Regions from separate parts of the Comamonas brasiliensis genome, predicted to be linked through region 1. Evidence: riboswitches for the same ligand, from Rfam matches in the RefSeq annotation. Region 1 holds a riboswitch; the other holds the start of a gene.

Region 1 (10,881 bases):
GATGCTCAAGCTCTGGCATCGGCTCAAGCTGCCGCATGCCGCAGCACCTGCATCCGCATAGACGGTTGCCGGCAAGCAGGCTGAACGCCCCGGGCTATCGAGGCCTTGCAGACATGAAGCGCTCCGCGCGCTGATCGGGTGTGACTGCCAGGCAACGGATGTGACTTGGCAACCCTGGGTCAGGGGGCGGAGGCCCTGCGCAGCAGATAGATGTCCATGATCCAGCCGTTTTGCTCACGGGCCTGGGCGCGTCTTCTGGTGATGTCTGGCGCGATGTCGCAAAGCCTGCCATGCATGAGCAATTGCTGGGGCATGCCGAGATAGGCGCCCCAGTAGATGTCGACATCGGTGCCTTGCAGCTGCTCATAGCTGCGTTGACCATCCAGCATCACGACCAGGGTGTCCACACCGGATGGCCAGCCGTTTTCGCGTAGCTGGCGACCGGTGGTGATCAGAAAGGGTTCACCGATTTCATTGAGAGCGATGCCGTGGGCACTGCACAGCACCTGCATGGAGGTGATGCCGGGCACGACGCACACCTGTTCGCGGGCCAGGCCCAGGCGCGAGGCAATGCGCAACGTGCTGTCGTAGAGGGCCGGATCGCCCCAGACGAGCAGGGCCACACGTCCCGAGCGAGCAGGCAGATGTTGCTGAAGACTGGCTTGCCAGCGCCGGGCAATGGCATCGTGCCATTCGTCCACCTGCTGGTCGTAGTCCGATCCCTGCTGGCGGCGTTGGGGCATGTCGAAGTGAGCAATTCGGCTCTCTTCCACGGCCAGGCTTTGCAGCAGCGACAGACGGACCTGGGCCAGCTCGGCCTTGCTGTCTTCCTTGTGCGGCAGCAGAACCAGGTCGGCGTTGCGAATCGCTTTTTCGGCTTCCCGGGTGAGGTGATCGGGGTTGCCGGTGCCGATGCCGATCAGAAACAGCTCCAGCATCAGGCGCCCTCGGTTCCGCGAGGGAAGCGCGGTTCGTCGCCGCGCGGACGGTAGCGGCGATCGTAGTCATCGGCATAGAGCCGGCTGTTGCCGAAGTCCTGCTGGCTCAGCGTGGCACCGACCAGAATCAGCGCGCTGCGCTGCAGCGGATTGGACCGGGCTGCGCTGGCAATACCTCCGACACGGGTACGCAGCAGCTGCTCGTCGGGCCATGAGGCACGCCAGACAATGGCGGCGGGGCAGTCTGCGCCGTAATGGCTGGTGAGCTCCTGCTGCACCTGCTCGGCCACATGGACCGACAGATGAATCGCCAGCACGGCACCGGTCGCCGCGAAGGCGGCCAGGGTCTCGCCCTCGGGCATGCTTGAGGCCCGCCCCGAGGTGCGTGTCAGCACCACCGACTGGCAGGAGCCAGGCAGAGTCAGCTCGGCTTCCAGCGCAGCGGCTGCGGCACTGAAGGCCGGGACGCCGGGAGTGACGGTGTAGGGGATGTTCAGCTCGCGCAGGGCGCGCAGCTGCTCGCCCATGGCAGACCAGATGCTCAGGTCGCCGGAATGCAGGCGCGCCACATCCAGACCTTGCTCGTGCGCGGTCTGGATTTCGGCCACGATGTCCTGCAGCGACATGGGGGCGGTGTTGACGAGACGGGCTCCGGCAGGGCAGTGCGCCAGCAGCTCGCTGGGGACCAGCGAGCCTGCATACAGGCACACCGGCGCGGCGGCCAGCAGATCGCGCCCGCGAACGGTGATGAGGTCGGCCGCACCGGGGCCGGCTCCAATGAAATGAACGGTCAAGGCAAAACTCCAGGGATCAATGAGGTGGGCAGCGGCGGGCCGGCAATCGCCAGCGTGGCCCGTCGGTCTGCCGAAACGGTGCGTAGCACCAGCAGCCGGCTGTGTGCCAGAGCAGCGCCGGCATGCAGGGCCAGGGCTTCTGCAACGCTTCCGGTGGAAAAGCGCTGCTGCAATCTTGGGGAATGCGACGGCGTGGCGATATGCGCAATCGCGCTGTCGGCAAAGCTTTCCCAGTCTATCTGCGTAAGCCTCTGGCGGGCCCAGTCCTGCAGAGCGCTAGCCGCCGGCGTCTGGCTCCTGCTGGAGAGCAGGGCGAAGGTCCAGCGACAGCCGGCCGTGTCTGCGCTCGCCAGGGCCTGGGCGGCCTGGCTCCAGCAGCTTTCGAATGATTGAGGCAGAGCACCGGCTTGAAAGCCCCAGCCCGCGAACAGATGTCTCATTGGCTGCTCCAGACCCACTGCACCAGGGGGCGGGCCGGGGACCAGGAATGCATGCTGCCCAGGCTCTGTGCTTCGCTCCATTGCAACTGATACAGCTGGCCGCCGTGTGTGCGGTGCAGTTCCAGCAGCAGCGCCTGGGTGTGCAGTGCCACGGCATTCACCACCAGCCGCCAAGGCCCGGAAAGGCGCATGCATAGGGCATTGAACAGCTCGGCGCTGAAGCCTCCGCCGACAAAGACGGCCTGCGGCTCTGGCTGCAGACGGGGCAGGGCTGCCAGGGCGTGGTCATGAACCACTTCGATCGCTGCCGCATAGCGCTCAGCGTTCTGCGCAATATTGGCTGCACGCGCGGCATGCTGCTCCACGCAGATGGCCTGGCCGCCGGCCAGGCACCACTCGACAGCGACCGAGCCCGAGCCCGCACCCAGATCCCAGAGGCACTCGCCTTTTCGCGGTGCCAGCGCTGCCAGCGTCATGGCGCGCACCGGGCTTTTGGTGATCTGCCCGTCATGTGCAAACTCACTGACGGACAGGCCTGGCACCTGGGACAGACCTTTTCCACCGCGCGCTTCGAAAGCCGCAGTCACAGGGGCCTTGGCTGGCTGGGTTGCCAATAGCGAGGCCAGCTCGCGCGCAGTGCCACTGCGGATGTCCTGCTGATCGCTGCCTGCCTGCTCCACCAGCCATAGCGGGCTGTCGCCCCAGCCCTGCTGCAGCAGCCACTGCGCCAGAGTGTGAGCGGCCGGGCCGTCACGCAACAGGCAGATAAAGCGCTCTTGAGGCGCCAGCAGAGGCGTCAGGCTGCTCAGGCTGCGGGCATGCAGGCCCAGACAGTGGGTGCGCTCCTGGGACCAGCCCAGTTCGCCTGCAACCCAGGAAAATGTCGAGGCTTGAGGGTAGTTGCGCCACTCGCCCAGCTCCAGGTGCCTGGCCAGCGATGCCCCTGCACCGAAGTGAAACGGATCGCCGGACACGAGCACGGCCACGCCTTGCTGTCCACGCAGTTGCAGCACGGGCTCGACGCTGAAGGGGATGGGCCAGGCCTTGCCGCGCGGCCCTGCTTGTGCCAGCGCCAGATGACGCGGACTGCCGAACACAACACTGGCATCATCCAGGGCTCGTCGTGCTGCAGGGCTCAGACCTTCCAGCCCTGATGGATGAATTCCGATAATTGAAAGCCACGGATTGGCCATGACCCAAGTTCTCCTGTTAGGCGGCACTTTCGATGCCTATATGTTGTCCACGCTGCTGCACGAGGCAGGGGTGCAAGCCATCTATTCTTATGCCGGGGCCACCCAGACGCGCCGTACTCCGGCCCTGCCGGTGCGTGTGGGCGGCTTTGGGGGCGTGCAGGGGTTGGTCGATTACCTGAGTGCGCATCACATCACCCATGTCATCGACGCCACCCACCCGTTCGCGGCACAGATGAGTGCCAATGCCATCGCAGCCTGCGCTCAACTGGATCTGCCCTTGCTGTCCATGGAGCGGCCCGCCTGGCAGGCGCAGCCTGGCGACCAATGGCAGCATGTGCCGGATATGGCGGCGGCCGCACAGGCCTTGAGTCGGTCTTTGAAGCGGGTGTTTCTGGCCATAGGGCGCAAGCAGCTGGCGGCGTTTGCGGGCCTGGCCGGCGAGCACCAGTTTGTGCTGCGCGTCATCGACCAGGAGGGCGGTGCCTTGCCGTTGCCGGCTTCCAGCTATGAGCTGATCGTGGCGCGCGGCCCGTTTCGGCTCGCCGATGAGCTGGCGCTGCTCCGGCACTACCGCGTCGATTGCATCGTCAGCAAGAATGCCGGTGGCGCAGATACCTATGCCAAGATCGAGGCCGCACGGCAACTGGGCATTCCGGTCATCATGGTCGACAGACCGGTGCTGAAGCCGCGCACGCAGTGCCAGAGCCCGCAACAGGCCATGGAGTGGCTGCAGCAGCAGTGTTGCTGAGCACTTTTGCCCGACAGGACCTTGCGCGTACTCAGGCATGGTCGCTCACGATGGAAGGGGCGCTGCTGCAGGCCTCATAGCTGCGCGGGGTGTAGACATGCTTGCCCACCTGGCGGGTCTGGCTGTTGCCCGCGATCACCACCGTGCGCATATCGGCCATATCGGCCCGTGCATCCTGCAGCTTCACGACCCGCAGCGTCTCATCGGGGCGGCTGACATTGCGGGCGAAGCAGATCAGGCGCTCGGGTTCGCACTCCTGCTGCAGCACCTGCAGGGCGCGTGAGAAGCCATCGGGGCGCGAGCGCGAGCAGGGGTTGTAGAAGGCCATGGCGAAATCGGCCTGGGCGGCCAGGCGGATGCGGCGCTCGATGATGCTGGCGGGTTTGAGGTTGTCGGACAGATTGATGGTGCAGAAATCATGCCCTAAGGGCGAGCCCAGGCGGGCTGCTGCTGCCAGCATGGCGGTGATGCCCGGCTGCACCTGCACGTCCACGCCTTGCCAGCGGGCATGCTCCTCGGGGCTGGCCTGCTCCAGCGTCTCGAATACGGCACTGGCCATGGCGAACACGCCCGGGTCGCCCGACGAGAGCATCAGCACCTTGCGGCCCCGGGCTGCAAGATTCAGGGCGTTGCGCGCACGCTCCAGCTCCTCACGGTTGTCGCTGGCATGCAGTTGCAGGTGCTCCAGGCCCTGCAGCCGCGCCACGTAGGGAAAGTAGCCGAATGCATCGCTGGCGCTGGCAATGCTGTCGCGAACCTGTTGCGTCAGCAGGGCATCATCGCCCGGGCCCAGGCCCAGCACCAGGAGTTGTGGAGGCATTGAGGTCTTGCTCATGTCAGCGCGATCACATGTCATTGGCCGGGCGGCGGCCCTGGCCGTGCACGACGATGATGGCGAAGTAAGGGCAGCGCTCGGGCGCATCGCGCAGCGGCATGACCTGCTGATCGCTCATGGTGCCGTTGATGACCAGCCAGGCACGGTCCAGCTTGCCTTGCTCGTCCAGCAGCCCACGGATGCGGCCCAGATGCCGTCCCACCTTCATGATGACCAGCGCGTCCGAGCGCGCCATATGCTCGCGCAGCGGCGTATCGGGCAAGGTCGCGGGCAGCACGCTCATCACATCGTCACCCCAGGTCATGGGAATGCCGGTGGCATGCCAGCAGCCCACCATGCCGGGGATGCCTGGCAGCACCTCCACCGTGACCTGTTCCGCTTGGCGCAGACGCACATAGAGGTGCATGAAGGAGCCGTAGAAGAACGGATCGCCTTCGCAGAGCACGATCACATCCTCGCTGCGCGTCAGCTCCGTCAACCTGGACTGCCAGTCCTGATAGAAACTGGACAGCTGGGCGATGTAGCGCGGGTCATCGTGTGGGATCTCCGTCGTCAGCGGATACTCCATCGGGTATTCCGTGACCTCGGCATGCAGCAGGCCATTGACCAGCTGCCGCGCCTTGCCCGGGTGGCCGCGCTTGCGGAAGTAGGCCACATGACGGGCGTTTCTCAGCAGGCGGTCGGCCTTCACGCTCATCATGTCGGGATCGCCGGGACCCAGTCCCACGCAGAAGATTTTTCCGTGATTCATGGTGACTCTTCCTACTCCACCGTGGTTGCCAGCGCGTTGATGGCGGCAACCGTGATGGCGGAGCCGCCGAGGCGCCCTTGCACGATGGCAAACGGAATCTGTCCCCATTCGCGCAGCGCGTCCTTGGACTCCGCGGCTCCCACAAAGCCCACCGGGCAGCCGACGATGGCGGCAGGGCGCGGGCAGTCCGGGTCCTGCAGCATATGGAGCAGATGAAACAGGGCCGTCGGCGCATTGCCGATGGCGACCACGGCACCGTCCAGATGCTCGCGCCACAGCTCCAGTGCTGCAGCGCTGCGGGTATTGCCCATGTCGGCGGCCAGCGCTGGCACACGCGGGTCCTGCAGGGTGCAGATGATGGGGTTCTGGGCCGACAGGCGCTTGCGCGTGATGCCCTCGCTGACCATGCGTGCATCGCAGAGCACCGGTGCTCCGCGCTGCAGCGCGGCTTCTGCGGCTGCGGCAAAGGTCGGGGAGAAATGGATGTGCGCGGCCAGCTCCACCATGCCGGCTGCGTGAATCATGCGGCAGGCGACCCGCTCTTCCACGGGGTTGAAGCGCTTGAGATCGGCCTCGCGGCGGATGATGCTGAACGATTGCCGGTAAATCTCTTCACCGCACTTTTCATAGTTGTAGGTCATTGAGTTGTTGCTGTATATCGTGAGGATCGGAGTCCAGAGGCCGATAGGGAATGGAGGCCTGGGCCGATGGCTGTGCTTCGGCGGGGCTGGCGTGAAGCCATATCTGGCCCGCTGTGTCCTGGCTGGCAAACACCACATTTGTCGCATCGGAAGGCAGGGCACAGAGCTTGGCGCAACCACTGATATGAAGATGCCGGTCCGCCGCCTGTGAGCTGGCGAACCGCAGGGCCATGGACTGGGCCGGGATATGGGCCTGAGGGCAGTTGGGGGCGCCGGTGCAGGCCGAGACCCGCAGGCGCACATCCGTGGACTGGCGGATCCAGTCCCAGGAATCGAGCCGGGCCGGCAGTGAATCCAGGTGCTTGTTCGGCAGCAGCAAGGATTTCCAGGGCGTGACCCGGATCTCCGCCTGCTCGGGCATGAGAGCCGCCAGCTTCTGTATGGCCCATGCGTCCAGGCGCCCCAGCGGGGCGCCCAGCAGCAGGCCGTGAGGGTTGAGCGCTCCGGGCCGCAACGGCCTGGAAGCGGTATTGTCCGGAGTGCGGGGCTCAAGGTGATGACTGGCCCCGGTGAGCCCGCAGGCCTGAAGGTCGATGGGCTTTGCAAGGGCGCGCAATCGGCCTGCCGCCTGCGCGCTGCGCTCACGGGCAAACCACAGGGCAATCCGTATGGCGGCCTGGACGGCTGCCGGTGCGCTCTCGAAGCCGTACCAGTCTGCCGATTGGCCCAGCGCAAGTCCATAGCGCCCATCGGCACAGGCCCACAGCTGAAGATCGGAGCTCAGGCTCTGGAGATGGCACTGCGGGTCATCGACCAGCATGTCGAATTTGCCGGGCAGGGCCGGAATGTCCTGCTGTTGCAGGGCCAGGGGAGTCAGATCACGCGCCGCTGCCACGCAAAGCGCCAGAGCCAGCGCATGGGTGCGATCTCCTCTGGCATAGAACGGTGTGCAATGCACGGCAGGCGCCAGATCTGTCTGTTCATCGGCAGGGGCCAGCCTGGAGGCAACGAGCGCCGCGCGCAACGCAGGCAGCGCCGATTCGTGCACGCCGCGCAATTGCAGGTTGCCGAGGCGCGTCAGCTCGATCTGGCCCGAGGCGTGGGTTCGCGAGAGCTCGGCCAGTACCAGCCACTGAGCGGCGCTGAGAGACGCGCAGCGAGGGCGCACGCGAACGATCCAGCCGTCCTGTGCCTGCATGGGCTTCCAGGTGCTGGGGCACCAGCCGCGAATCTGAATGGTCTCAGGGCTGGACAAGCGCTGCTCCAGGCGACGAGGCCAGGGCACGGCCGGCCCGCTGGGACAAATCTGACTGGCAAATTCCATGCAACATAGGTCATCCACGGTCGGTTTGGCCGATACCCGGGCCAGACAAACAAAATGTGCAGAGGGAAATGAAGAGGTGATGAGCCGCACGCAGGCGCTGGCATATCACAAGCCACATGCAATCCCGCTGCGCCTTGTACACATCAGGCCGGTCTCCGGACTTACAGAGCCCACCTGAGGGTGGCATGTCGATGCGCCTTCCCGCTTTCGCAGTGGCGGCCATGGCCGTGGGCCAGAGCGTGCATCGCCATATATCTGATTACCGTTGCGGGTGCAGTGCAGGATTGATGGGGATTCCATTCACCTGCTTCTCGTTTCACCTCCGCGCGCAGAGCACGCCTTGAGGCACCTGTGGTGGCGCGATCTTACGCGATAACCTGGTGCATACGGCCCAATTCATCGGCCTGGCGGCCGCTTTCCTGCCGCCTGTGCGGTCACTGAATATCGATAGGGCGAGCAGGGGCAGTGTGATGCCCTGTTGGATGGTTATCAAAATAGATAGCTGCTAGCGCTTGCCTGTTAAGCGGCAGAGGCGATTCTTAGTTGAATTTCAGCGGCAATCGAAGAGTATTCGGCCAGGCCTTTGTCAGCCTCTCGGCACCACCAAACAGACGCTTGTTCTGGCCCGCAGCGGCTTCACAGTCCACCAGAATCTGCGCCAGGGCAGGTATGGGGCCGCGCTCCAGTTGCAGCACATCGGGGCTGCGGAAGTCGCTGATCAGCCACAGGCAGGATGGTTGCCGGGAGTATCTGGCCGCCATCTGCCAGCCTGACTCCAGGGCCTGGGCCAGCGGCGTGCCGCCACCGCCGCGCAGCGGCTCGATCAGATCGGCATTCCAGCGTGGCGCCCGCGTGGGCTCCAGCAGCCAGTGCAACTGGCCTGCGCCGAAGCACAGCAGGGCCACGGATTCGCGCTGCAGATAGGCCCGGCGCAGCCACTGCAGCAGCAGGCCCTTGGCCTGGGCGAACGCGCCGCTCTCCACCATGGAGGCCGAGCAGTCCAGCAGGAACAGGTGTTGCCTGCGCACCGTTCCCTCGGGCTGGTGCCAGCGCAGATGGGCGGGTGCCAGCGGCAGCCCCTGGCGCTGGCGCAGCGTGCCAGTCCAGTCAATCGATGACCCTGGCATCTTGTGGGCGCTGGATACGGCATGGCTGGCCAGGGCCAGGCCTTGGTTGGCGGAGCCGACTTGCCCCCGGCCGGCGCTCAGCGCAGCAGACCGGAGGCCCGGGCTTTTTTTGCGGCCAGGGCCTCCAGGGCTGCTTGAGCCATGGCGTCGGCCTGTTGAGGCTCGAAGACGACGCTGCTCACGGCTTGAGCCTGACCCCAGCCGGCAGGCGGCTGTTCGAGGCCCGGGCCGGTGTCTTGAGGCAAGGAGCCGGTGGCGCCGGGCTCGCGGGAGGCCGCTGAAGGGGATGCTGACGCCTGGATATCAGGCTCCGTGCGGTCTTTGCGGTCCGTGCCGGATGGCGCAGCGGGCAAGGCCGCAGGTGTGCCTGCGGGAGTCTGCTGGGGCTGACTGGCGCTGCCCGGGTCTGGCTGCGCAGCGCGATGCTGCAGTACCAGTGGAGCGACTTCGGCCACATGGGCTGGCGTGATGCTGTGACTGCCTTGCCAGGCTGCCAGGGCGCGTGCAGCGCGCAGCATGACCAGGTCGGCACGCAGTCCGTCTACCTGGGCGGCAATGCACTGCAGGGCTACGGCCTCGTGGACGGCATCGCTCCAGGTCAGTTCCGAGGCATTGCGGCAACGGCTGCGGGCCTGCGCCAGCTGCTGGCGGATCTCCTGCTGGTGGGCTGCATGGGATTGCACAAAGCCCTGGGGGTCCAGGTCAAAGCGCAGCCTGGCCTTGACGATGCTGCTGCGCAGCTGCGGGTCCTGGGCATTGTCCAATTGCACACAAAGGCCCAGGCGGTCCAGCAACTGCGGGCGCAGCATGCCTTCCTCGGGGTTCATGGTGCCGACCAGCACAAAGCGTGCAGCATGGCTGTGCGAGATCCCGTCGCGCTCTATGCGATTGATGCCGGAGGCTGCCACATCAAGCAGCACATCGACGATGGCATCGGGCAGCAGATTGATCTCATCGACATAGAGAACCCCTTCGTGCGCCTTGGCGATCAGGCCCGGCGCAAAAGCCACTTCATGGCCCGCCAGAGCTTTGGAAAGGTCCAGGCTGCCGGTCACATGCTCGATGGAGGCACCTAGCGGCAGGGTGACGAAAGGTGCAGGTGCCAGCAGATCCGCCAGCGCACGTGCTGCCGTGGACTTTGCAGTGCCGCGCGGTCCCCGGATGAGCACGCCGCCCAGCTGTGGCTCGATCGCGGCCAGCAGCAGAGCCTGCACCAGGGTGGGCTGTCCCTGTATGGCAGAGAGAGGGAATACGGGTACCGGATCGTGGTTGGGGCTCATTGGGAAACCTGTCCTTCCATGAATTCTTCGTGCTCCAGCATCTGGGTCAGCAGGCTCTGGCGATGCTCGCCGGGCTGCTCCCACATGCCACGGTCTATGGCTTCCAGCAGGCGCGAGACGATATCGCCCAGCGCCTGTGGATTGTGCTGGCGCAGAAACTGGCGCACGCTCTCATCTTCCACATAAGCCTGGGTGACCATGGCGTAATGCTGGTCCGAGACCAGCGCGGTGGTGGCATCGAAGCCGAACAGATAGTCCACCGTGGCCGCCATCTCGAAGCCGCCCTTGTAGCCGTGGCGCATGGCGCCCGCAATCCACTTGGGATTGGTGACGCGGGCGCGTACCACGCGGCCGATCTCCTCGGCCAGGGAGCGAATCCTGGCAGACTGAGGATTGCCGTGGTCGCCATGATAGACGGCAGGGTCGCTGCCGCCCAGGTGCCGCACGGCCGCCACCATGCCGCCCTGATGCTGGTAGTACTCGCTGGAGTCCAGCAGGTCATGCTCGCGGCTGTCCTGATTCTGCAGCACCACGTCCAACGCTTGCAGACGCCGCTCCAGAGCGGCGCGGGCGGGCACGCCATCGGCCTGCTGGCCATAGGCATAGGCACCCCAGTGCAGGTAGTGGCGTGCAAAGTCGGCCGCATCGGTCCACTGGCCGCTACGCAGCATCTCGTGCATGCTGGCGCCGTAGCTGCCGGTGGGCGCTCCGAAGACGCGCCACAGCGCCTGCTCGCGGGCCGCGTCGGCGCTCAGGCCCTGGTCCATGGCGGTTTGCGTGTCACGCAACATGCGGGCGCGGATAGGGTTG
Region 2 (10,881 bases), on a different contig from region 1:
AAAACTCATGACATTTACGCAGCTCGAAGTCTTTGCCGCACTCGCCCGGATGGGCAGTTTCTCGCGCGCAGCGGCCGTACTCGGTATTTCTCAAAGTGGCGTCAGCCATGCCATCAAACAGCTGGAAACAGAGCTGGACGTCACGCTTGTCAACCGGGAAGGCGCTGCCGCAACATTGACCGAGGTAGGTGCCCGGCTACTGATCCGTGCCAACGACCTCCTTCAGCAAAAAGAGGCATTGCAGCAGGAAGCCGATGCAGAACACGGCATTGCACGGGGCCGCCTGCGCATTGCGTCCTTTGGCGCCACTTCGTCGCTGCAGCTTCTGCCAAAGCTACTGGCACGCTTTCAGCAGGAGCACCCCTTGGTCGAGGTGCACATTGAGGAAGCCACCGACAGCGTGGTCGTTCAATGGTTGCTGGAGCGGCGCGTGGAACTCGGCTTTGTCACCTTGCCCGATGAGCGCTTCGACACCCTGACCCTGGCCAAAGACGAACTGGTGGCAGTGATACCTGCTACGCATTTCCTGGCGTCCCGATCCGCCATCGGCGCCATGGACCTGCATGGACAGCCCTTTATCCGAACCAGCGCCGGCTCAGGCCCCCACATCGATGCATTTCTGGCCAGCCAAGGGGCCGAACCCAGAACGCTATTCAGGTTTGAGCAGCTCGCCTCCATGATGGGCTTTGTCGCACAAGGCAGTGCGGTCACCATTGCCGCGCGTCTGGCTCTGCCTGCCCCACCTGCCGGTGTGGTCTATCGTCCGCTGAAGCCTCGTTGCCGGCGTGAAATCGCATTGGCCGCATTGCGCTTAGACAAACTCTCGCCGGCTGCCCTCGCCTTCGTCGAACTGGCCCGCAAAAGCCGAAGCAGCCTGAAGCTCGAATAGTCGTAGTGGCTGAGCCCGCTGCGGTCTTTGAGCAAGCATGAATCAGCAACGGCTTTGCTGCTCCTCAGATCGCTGCGGGATTCATATCAGCGCCAGCCATGGCTTCGATCTGCTCACGCAGTCGATTGCCCCGGAACGCCATGGTCGCGGCATGCCCATCAGGCATACTTTTTGGCGCCGGAGACACAGACCACCGCAAGCAAAGTCACGACAAGCATCGACCAGCTCACGGACTCGTTCAGCAGCAGAGCCGCAAGGCCCAGGCCCATAAAAGGCTGCAGCAGCTGCAGCTGGCCGACTGCCGCTATGCCGCCCTGAGCCAGGCCGCGATACCAGAACACAAAACCGATGAGCTGACTGAAGAGTGCCACATAGGCAAAGCTGAGCCAGGCGTGCATGCCGACATTCGCCAAGGCCGGTGGAGTCGTCCACAGTGCAATAGGCAGCATCACAGGCAAGGACAGGATGAGTGCCCAGCTGATGACCTGCCAGCCCCCCAGCTTGCGCGACAGACGAGCGCCCTCCGCATAGCCCATGCCGCAAACGACGACGGCGGCGAGCATCAGCAAATCACCGGTGAGGGATGCCTGCGCGCCTGCCATTGCCGCATAACCTGCAACCACCGCAGCGCCCGCTGCCGAGAAGACCCAGAACAGCGGCCGAGGACGCTCGCCACCGCGGAGCACGGCAAAGGCTGCGGTGCATAGCGGCAACAAGCCGACAAATACGATGGAGTGCGCCGAAGTCACGTGCTGCAGCGCCAGTGCTGTAAACAAGGGAAATCCGACGACCACGCCCGCCGCGGTAATTGCCAGTGATGGCAGATCGGCCAACGATGGTCGGCGCTCCCGTTGCAAAAGCAGCAGCAGCCAGGCCAAAAGCGCTGCAACTGCAGCGCGCGCGCATGTCAGAAATGTGGGATTCAAATCTGCGACGGCCACGCGAGTGGCAGGCAACGATCCGGCAAAGATGGCGACGCCAATCATCCCGTTGACCCATCCGCCAGTACTTTTCTCCATTCAAGGCTCCTCAATTGAGCCTTGAGTACATCATGACGCCCGTGCATCACACCATGCACAAAACAGCACAGTTTAAAGAAACTGTATTCACTAAAAACCAGTACAGAACGTAAGCCTAGTCCTGGATTCGGCCCAGATCCGGACGCTTCAATGCTCGAGCCAGGACAGAAAAAACACGCTCGTCGGAGCACTGTGAAACGTTGAAGCGCAGAAAGTCTCCGGCCGACTGGGACTGGCTGAAGGAATTGCCCGGTGCGAGCACCACGCCCTCGTGAAGACAGGTGCGCGCAAGCGCTGCGGCATCGATGCCTTGCGGCAGCCGGCACCAAAGAAACATGCCTGCCTGCGGTATCAAGGCGGGCCTGACCCCCATCTTCTGCAAACGGCCGGCCACCTTTTCCATCTCAAGCGACAGCCGCTGACGCACTGTTTCCATGTGCTTTCTGTAACCGCCGTCCGTCAGCGTCTTCAGAATAAGCGCTTCCGCCAAACGGCCTCCACCGAAGCTCGTGGCAATTTTGAGGTCGACCAGCGCATCAATCCACTCGGGCCTGGCAGCCAGGAATCCGCAACGTACGGATGCCGACACCGTCTTTGAAAAGCTGCCGATGTGGATGACGCGTGAAAGCCCGTCAAATGCAGCCAGTCTGGGCGCATGGGTGCTCTCAAAGTCCGCAAAGATGTCGTCCTCCACGATCACCAACTCGGAGCTGTCAACGAGCTTGAGCAATCTGTGGGCAACGAGTGGAGACAGGGCTGCTCCCGTCGGGTTGTGAATGCCCGAATTGGTGATGTATAGCCTCGGTGAATGCTCTTGAAGAGCCTTTTCGAACAAGAGCAGATCCGGCCCCTGGGCCGTGTAAGGCACTCCAATCGCCTGGACCTGATGGGCTTTGAGCAGGGCATGAAAATTGAAATAGCAGGGATCATCAACCAGAACCCTGTCCCCGGGCTTCAGCAGAAAACGGAAAATCAAGTCGATTGCCTGCGTTCCTGACTCCGTCAGCATCACCTGCTCGGGTGACGCATCGATACCCGTGGCAGCCATGCGACGGACCAGAAGCTGGCGCAAGGCAGGGTTCCCGAGAGGTGTCGAATACTCCGTCAGCTCCGACAGCGAGCCCCGCGCCTGTGCCCGCAGTGCTCGCTTCAGCCCGTCCTCAAACATCCATGTGGGCGGCAACCAGCCGCAACCGGGCCGCAGCGATGCCGGGTCGCTCTCCAATGACTGACGTGACACCCACAAGGGGTCGACAACACGGTCGAGCCTGGGCCCCAGCTTCATCAAGGCAAGGGGCGCCACGGGCCCGTTGACATAGAAACCGGCACCGGGGCGCGATACGACAGCGCCTTCTGCCGCCAGTCGTTCATACGCTTCCACCACGGTGGAAACCGACATTTTCAGCAATCGGGCCTGCTGCCGGATCGAGGGCAGCCGCGTTCCAGGCAAGATGCTTCGAGAGGCAATGCCAGCCCGAATATGCGACATGACCTGGTTGATGAGAGTACCGCTGCGCGCCATTCGAATGTCCACCGTGTTGGCAAGCACTCCACTACAGTATGGAGCAATTGTGATTGATTGTGCACCATGACCTGCCTGCAGAGCCTCCTGACTCCGGCAGGGATAACGCACCCACCTTGCCGAAAGCGATGCGGCTGCCAGGCAGGAACCGACTCAAGGCAGGCTCTGCACCTGTTCGTCACCCATAGATTGGCAGGGCGGGACGCCAGTCATTTGCCACGCTGTGCTTGCCGGAAGAGCACTGGACGATTGATTCGCGAGCCGCAAGCAAAGACCTGCCTGATGCACAAGGCGCAGGCCATGCACCGAATGCAAACAAAGCGCTCAACATTGGAAGTATCAAGCGTTGTCAACGCCATCCAAGCGCTCTTTGCCGCCACCGGAAATCCACCTGCGAACGGCTACCTTGAAGCAGTTGGCAGCGGTCAACTCACCCGCTGCGCTCCTCGGGTACCGACACCGCAGGCAGGCCATGGCCGGTGGACAGCGAGTTCAGGCTGCGCAGTCACGGCAGCGGCCATACAGCGTGATTTCATGGCTGTCGACCAGGAATCCCGCTGGCGCCAAACTCGCCAGATTGCCGGGGCAGGCATGCACATCAAACACCCGCTGGCAGACCGTGCATTGGAAATGATGATGGTGGCCGTGCCCTGCCACCTCATACATGGGGGTGCGCTCGGGCAGGTGCACCTCACGAAGGAATCCCTCTTCGGCCATCGCCTTGAGTGCCCGGTACACGGTTGCAATGCCAAGCCCGGGCAAGGTTGCCTGCGCCAACTCCAATACCTCCTGTGGCGCAAGCGGCCTGTCGGCCTCTGCCATGGCCTGCTCAATGGCCGCGCGCTGCTTGGTGGATCGTTGCTTGGAGGTGTTCATCGTGGCGAGGCTGGGTCAATAGCGACAGGAGGCAGTATTGTGCCGTGGCTCGATCCTAGAGGTACTTGAGCCAGGTAATGTCGCGCCGGCGCTGCTTGAGTGCGGCAAACCAGCTTGCTGCGGGATACAGAGCCACAGCCAGCAGCGCTGCGATCACCCACAGCCAAAGCAGGCTGCTCAGTCCGAACAACTGTCCCTGGTTGGCCCCCCAGAACGCCACTGCCGCCAGGTACATGAACTTGAGCACGTACAGGTGCAGCACATAAAAGAACATGGGTGCGGCCCCCAAGGTGGCCAGCATTTGCAGCCCGTTGCGGCCTGCGGCGTTCTCGAAGGCGCACAGCAGCAGCAAGCCGATACCGAGCGTCAACATCAGGAACAACAGCGAGGGCGGATACTTGGTGACGTTGAACCAGGACATCAGTGTCTGCAGCGCATTCGTACCGGTCAGCCAGGGCGCATCGCCATAGACATTGAGCGTGCGCAGCAGCGCAAAGCCCAGCAACGAGGCAATGCCTGCCATCAGCAGACAGCGGCGGCGCTGCGCCGAATCACAGGCTTTGCCAAACCACGGACCGATACCGTAGCCCAGAGCAATAACGCCGATCCAGGGCAACAGAGGATAGGACGTGCGCAGCTGCACTCCGGCCAGCTCCAGCCAGCCACGGTCATGCAGGATCGCCCAGGGTACATGCATCACGTGGCCCGCAGGAAAATGCAGACCATCGAGCAGGTTGTGCCCCGCAATCAGCACCAGCCCCAGCAGCAGCAAGGCCTTGCGTGGCAGCCATACCAGCACCGACAGGGCCAGCATGGACAGACCGATCACCCAGATCACCTGCAGAAAGATCTTGGCGGGAGGAAATTGGAAGGTCCAGGCAAAGTTGACGACCGTCACCTCCAGCAGCACCAAGAACAGGCCACGCCGCCACAAAAAGCCGGACGCGGTGCGCGCCTGAGCAGCACCGGCATGCCGGCTGGCATACAGATAGGCCCCCAGGCCCGTCAAAAACACGAATACCGGCGCACACAAATGGGCGAGCATGCGCGGGAAAAACAGGCCGGGCGGAGTGTCCGCCACCACCATGGGGTCGGGAACCTGTAGATGCAGATAAAAGGTTTCACGGACATGGTCGAGCAACATGAACAGCATGACGAGACCACGCAACGCATCGATCGATTGCAGACGGCCAGCAATTACTGGTGGAGAAGACAGAGAGGACAAGTTGCTTGCTTTATTGATATCGAATTATCAATATCATAACAATTCATACCCGGTGTCTGGCGCAGACATGCTCAATTTCACGCCCGCTTCCAATACGCAGGTCGAGGACCCAGTCGACAGCCCGAGCCTTGGACAGCTCTCCCAAGCTTCACATGAGACGCTGCATATGAACGGTCTGCCATAGCGGATCTTCTTCACGCTCGATCACCGCAAAGCCCTGTCTTTGCCAGAACTCAAGAGCTCCCGGCAGGAATGGATGGGTGTGCAGATAAAGCACCTGCACCTGCTGGGCCAGAGCATGGCGCATCAGCACATCCAGCATCGCCTGCCCCACGCCTGAGCGCCGGAATTGCGGCGCGACAAACAGGCGCACGACCTCGACCACCTTCTGCGGTCCGAAATCCAGTTGCGCAAATCTGCCGTCATAGTCCCGGCAGGCAATCGTGGCCTGCACTCTTTGGTCAGCATCGAGAGCCGCCAGCATGCAGCCGCTACCCGATAGATAGGTCTCTTCGAAATGGCGAAGATCCTCGGGAATTTCCAGTGAAGCGATGCGCCCGCCGAACATGGAAACACGTGCGCTTTGCAAAAAGCCGTGAACCTGATGCAATTCACGAACGCGCTGAATGGAAATGTCTTGCAAGCGGGGCATGGAGAGGCAATCGGGGCTCATTCGTCGTCCTGGCTTGGGACTGATTGCTACAAAATCAGATACATTACCGCAACTTTGGTTTCGCAAGAACATGCGTGCGCAGCGGCGAATGCATGAGGGAATCCAGTGGTCAGGCACCTTCGGGGCCGGCCCGTGAAATGGAACTGCCCCCGCAACTGTAGGCAATGAGCCAGCCATCACACAGCCACTGAACATCTGTTTGGGAAGGCGATGAGCCAGCGATGATTTGCCAGTCAGGAGACCTGCCAGAGCACCAACCATTCATTGCCGGCGGGGTGTCCGGGAAGTGAGCATTTCATCGCTCCGATAACCTGCTGCCACTCAGGGCAAAGTTCAGGCGCGTGTCCTGCTATGTCTTCCAAGATGCTTTTCGCCGCTTCTGGAAAGATATTCCGATGCTGCTTCGAAGCCTTGCCAGCACTGCCCTGCTCGCTACCGCATTTTCCGCTCATGCAACCGACTTTCCTGTGCAGCTGCAAAACTGCGGCTACACCCTCACTCTCGACAAGGCGCCCACCTCGGTGGTCACCATAGGCCAGGCCGGCACTGAAATGCTTTATGCCCTCGGCCTGGGCGACAAGGTTGTCGGAACAGCGCTCTGGTTCAACCCGGTACAGCCCCGCTTCAAGGCTGTCAACGACAAGGTGCCACGCCTGTCCGACAACATTCCCAGCTTCGAGTCGGTCCTCGGCAAGCGCCCCGCCTTGGTGGTTTCGCAATTTGAATGGATGGTGGGCAAGGATGGCGTGGTGGGCACGCGCGAGCAATTCCATGATCTGCGCATCGCCACCTATGCCATGCCTGCCGACTGCGAAGGCAAGAACAATCTTGTGGGATCTGACGGCACGCGTACTGCCAGCTACGACGTGAAAGCCCTGTACAAAAGCATTCGCCAGTTGGCCCAGGCCTTTGATGTCGAGGCCCGCGGCGAAAGCCTGGTCAAAGAGCTGAGCAATCGCCAGACCCAGGCCGTGGCCAAGGTCAAATCCTCCGGGCTCCAGAACCTGTCTGCCGCACTGTGGTTCTCCAGCGCAGACCTGGCCGCCGACCCCTATATGGCCGGCAAGAACGGCGTGGCCGGCTACATGATGCAAGCTCTGGGCTTGCGCAACGTCATCACATCCGCAGAGGAGTGGCCGACCGTGGGCTGGGAGACGATTGCCAAGGCCAATCCCTCGATTTTGATCGTGGCCCGCATGGGCCGTCGCCGCTTTCCTGCAGACGACTACCAGAAAAAGCTGGACTTCCTCAAGAAGGACCCCGTCACCCAGCACATGGATGCCGTCAAGAACGGCCGCATCGTGATCGTGGACGCCGATGCCCTGCAGGGCTCCATCCGCCAGGTGGACGGCATGGAGCAGATTGCCAATGCGGTGCTGCAGATCGAAGGCCTCGCCAAATAAGCCAGACATCAACGAAGTCCGCATGCCGGTGCACCTTGCCCGGCCGCTGAGCCATGAATACCTACACGCCGAGCCTTTCCAGACCGCTTCTACCGGCAGGCCGGTTGCTGCGCGCCGCCCTGCTTGGGGCCGCAGCAGCCGCCTTGCTGCTGCTGGCCGTCGTGTCCGGCATAGCGATTGGCGAGACCGATATCTCCGCGCGCATCGTGTACCAGGTGCTCGCAAATCAAATGCTGGGCACCAGCTACGTCATAGACCCCATCAATGCGGGCATTGTCTGGAATTACCGCCTGAGCAGAGCCCTGGTCGCAGCCAGCTGCGGGGCCGGGCTGGCCGTCTGCGGCGTTGTTCTGCAGTCCCTGCTGCGCAATGCCTTGGCCGAGCCCTACCTGCTGGGCATTTCAGCAGGTGCTTCCACGGGGGCCGTGCTGGTTTCGGTCGCCGGCCTGGGGGCGGGCTTGGTCTCGATGAGCACCGGGGCTTTCCTTGGAGCGGTTTGCGCATTTGCCCTGGTGGCCTTGCTGGCCCATGCCGCTGGCAATGGCGGCCTGCGTAATGGCGGGCAAATCGTGCTGGCCGGCATTGCGGGCTCGCAGCTGTTCAATGCGCTGACATCGTTAATCATCACCAAGTCCGGCAGTGCCGAGCAGGCGCGCGGCATCATGTTCTGGCTGCTCGGCAATCTGAGCGGCGTGCGCTGGCCCGATACGGTTTTGACGGCTACGGTGGCTATGGCAGGAGTGCTGGTGTGTCTGATGCATGCCCGCTCTCTGGATGCATTCACCTTCGGCAGCGAATCGGCCGCGGCACTGGGAGTACCAGTGCGCCGCGTGCAGCTGACCCTGCTGCTGGCAGCTGCCTTGATGACAGCCGTCATGGTTTCCGTGGTCGGAGCGATTGGCTTCGTGGGCTTGGTGATTCCTCATGCGGCCCGTCTGCTGGTTGGCGTGCGCCATGGGCGCCTGATCCCGGCCAGCGCCTTGATCGGAGCCATCTTCCTGATTGCCGCCGATGTGGTTTCACGCACCCTGATCAAGGGACAGGTTCTGCCCATTGGCGTCATCACCGCCCTGGTCGGCGCCCCGGTGTTTGCCGGCGTTTTGCTCAGAGGCAGAAGAGGTCACGCATGACGCCTGACACCCTCGCCAAGCCGGACATGGTCGCGCTTGAAGCATGCGATATCAGTTGGAAGGCGCGTGGCACAGCCATTGTCCAGCAGGTCTGCCTGCAAGTGCAGCCGGGTGAAATGCTGGGGCTCATAGGGCCGAACGGCTCGGGTAAATCCAGCCTGCTGCGACTGCTATCCGGTGTGCTCAAGCCCAGCTCGGGCGAGGTGCTGCTGGGGGGACAGGCACTGCAGCGTCTGCCAAGGCGTGCCGTGGCGCGCCGGCTGGCCTTGGTGGCGCAGGACGCCGACACCCTCGATGCCATCACCGTGGCCGAGGCCGTGGAGCTCGGGCGAACGCCCTGGCTGTCTGCGCTGGCTCCTTTGTCGGCCGCCGACCAGCGCATCGTCAAAGAGGCGCTGCGCGATGTCGGCCTGCTATCCAAGACAGGCAGCCGCTGGAACACCTTGTCGGGCGGCGAGCGCCAGAGAGCACATATTGCACGGGCCCTGGCGCAACAGCCCCAGTTGATGCTGCTTGACGAACCCTGCAACCACCTCGATATCCACCAACAGCTGTCGCTGATGCAGCTGATCCGGGAGCTTCCCATCACCAAGGTGGTCGCGCTGCACGACCTCAACCAAGCCATGGCCTGCGACCGTCTGGCCGTCATGCATCAGGGCCGCCTGGTTCAGCTGGGCAAGCCCCTGGAGGTGCTGAATCCGGATTTGCTGCAGCAGGTCTTTCAGGTTCAGGTGCGCGCCTTGCTGGATCCGGAAGACGGCAGCCACGTGCTGCGCTTTCAAGCGATGGCCAGTCACTAAAACCGAAAGTTCCTCATGTCTGCTCCCAGCTCCATCCGTATTGCCGCATTGCTTGCCTGCGGTTTGTCAGGGCACTTCGCCGCGGCAGAAACTGTCGAGATCAAGATGCTCAACCGAGGTCCTCACGGAGCCATGGCGTACGAGCCCGAATTCGTCAGGATCGCAGCAGGCGACAGCGTCAAGTTCCTCGCGACCAGCAGCGGGCACGATGCAGTATCCATCCCGGGGATGGCGCCGGCAGGCGCGACACCCTTCAGAGGCAAGACCAATCAGGAAATCACGGTCACCATGACCGAGCCAGGTCTTTACGGCGTCAAGTGCCAGCCCCACTATGCAATGGGCATGGTGATGCTGATCCAGGTCGGCGACAGCCCCTTGTCCCAGCTATCCGTACCGGATGATGTGCCTGAACAGGCAAGGCAGCGCTTCCAGGACATCGCTGCACGCGCCCAGACCGCATCTCGAGCATCCAGAGAGCCGCACCATGGCCAATGAAATCCGGCCCATCGGGCCTGCAGCCGCCACTGAAAAGATCCATCCGATGAGAGCCCGTGTTTTTCGTCTTTCTGCACTGAGCGCTGCCATGCTATGCGCCAGTGGTGGCGCTGTTGCCGGAGCACAAGATGACGCCAAAGGCTTTATTGAGGGCGCTGCATTCCATATGCAAAACCGCATGCTGCTGGAACAGCTTAACTACCAGAAAGGAAGCAGCTTTCGTGCGGCCAGCGGACAAAGAGGTCAGACACTGGCCCGAGAATCGGCCTACGGCCTGATGCTCAATTACGAATCGGGCTACACGCAGGGCGTTCTCGGCCTGGGGCTCGATGCACATGCCTATGGCGCCGTCAATCTGGGGACGCAGGCCGAGCATGCACGGGCAACACCTCGCTATGTGGCCAAGGATGGGCAAGAGATTGCGGATAGCTTTGGTCGTGCCGGCGCTGCACTGAAAGCTCGAATCTCTTCCACGGAACTGAAAGTGGGCGAGATGCGGACCAAGACACCGATCTTCAGTTCGTCCGATACCCGATTGCTGCCTGAAAGCAATCGGGGCTGGCAAGTCATCAGCAGAGACATCCCCACACTCACGCTGCAGGCCGGGCGATTTACCGGCTGGGCCGACCGCAATGCGCGCAAGAACGGCGCCGACTTGCTGGGCAACTACTCGGGCGTAACCAGCGGCTCCTTCAGCTTTGTAGGTGCAGCATGGAACACTCCCGTTCCACATCTGACGCTGAGCAGCTACTACGGACAATACGCGGACAACTGGAACACCGCGTACCTGGGAAGTTTTTACAAGCTTCCTCTGTCAGACAAGCGTGCACTGTCGTTCAATCTGAACCT

Evidence for each region. Region 1 has a riboswitch for cobalamin ahead of DJFAAGMI_RS03730 (nitrite reductase). Riboswitches for the same ligand answer to the same signal wherever they lie in the genome.
Region 2: another riboswitch for cobalamin. It lies ahead of DJFAAGMI_RS22485 (ABC transporter substrate-binding protein); the one in region 1 lies ahead of DJFAAGMI_RS03730 (nitrite reductase).

Annotation. Positions count from the first base shown of each region.
Region 1 covers NZ_JAANES010000001.1:815,101-825,981, forward strand. Annotated here, with positions in the region: gene DJFAAGMI_RS03685 (LysR family transcriptional regulator) at 1-61, shown strand, start outside; gene cobF (precorrin-6A synthase (deacetylating)) at 180-938, opposite strand; gene cobM (precorrin-4 C(11)-methyltransferase) at 938-1,732, opposite strand; gene DJFAAGMI_RS03700 (cobalamin biosynthesis protein) at 1,729-2,172, opposite strand; gene cbiT (precorrin-6Y C5,15-methyltransferase (decarboxylating) subunit CbiT) at 2,169-3,365, opposite strand; gene DJFAAGMI_RS03710 (cobalt-precorrin-6A reductase) at 3,358-4,113, shown strand; gene cobJ (precorrin-3B C(17)-methyltransferase) at 4,145-4,933, opposite strand; gene cobI (precorrin-2 C(20)-methyltransferase) at 4,959-5,699, opposite strand; gene DJFAAGMI_RS03725 (precorrin-8X methylmutase) at 5,711-6,340, opposite strand; gene DJFAAGMI_RS03730 (nitrite reductase) at 6,324-7,664, opposite strand; cobalamin riboswitch at 7,794-8,032, opposite strand; gene DJFAAGMI_RS03735 (vWA domain-containing protein) at 8,204-8,791, opposite strand; gene DJFAAGMI_RS03740 (magnesium chelatase ATPase subunit I) at 8,869-10,071, opposite strand; gene cobN (cobaltochelatase subunit CobN) at 10,068-10,881, opposite strand, start outside.
Region 2 covers NZ_JAANES010000006.1:347,267-358,147, forward strand. Annotated here, with positions in the region: gene DJFAAGMI_RS22455 (LysR family transcriptional regulator) at 8-889, shown strand; gene DJFAAGMI_RS22460 (DMT family transporter) at 1,048-1,908, opposite strand; gene DJFAAGMI_RS22465 (aminotransferase-like domain-containing protein) at 2,024-3,430, opposite strand; gene DJFAAGMI_RS22470 (Fur family transcriptional regulator) at 3,923-4,306, opposite strand; gene DJFAAGMI_RS22475 (acetyltransferase domain-containing protein) at 4,362-5,549, opposite strand; gene DJFAAGMI_RS22480 (GNAT family N-acetyltransferase) at 5,680-6,183, opposite strand; cobalamin riboswitch at 6,243-6,468, shown strand; gene DJFAAGMI_RS22485 (ABC transporter substrate-binding protein) at 6,600-7,607, shown strand; gene DJFAAGMI_RS22490 (FecCD family ABC transporter permease) at 7,661-8,737, shown strand; gene DJFAAGMI_RS22495 (ABC transporter ATP-binding protein) at 8,734-9,537, shown strand; gene DJFAAGMI_RS22500 (pseudoazurin) at 9,553-10,032, shown strand; gene DJFAAGMI_RS22505 (OprD family outer membrane porin) at 10,121-10,881, shown strand, end outside.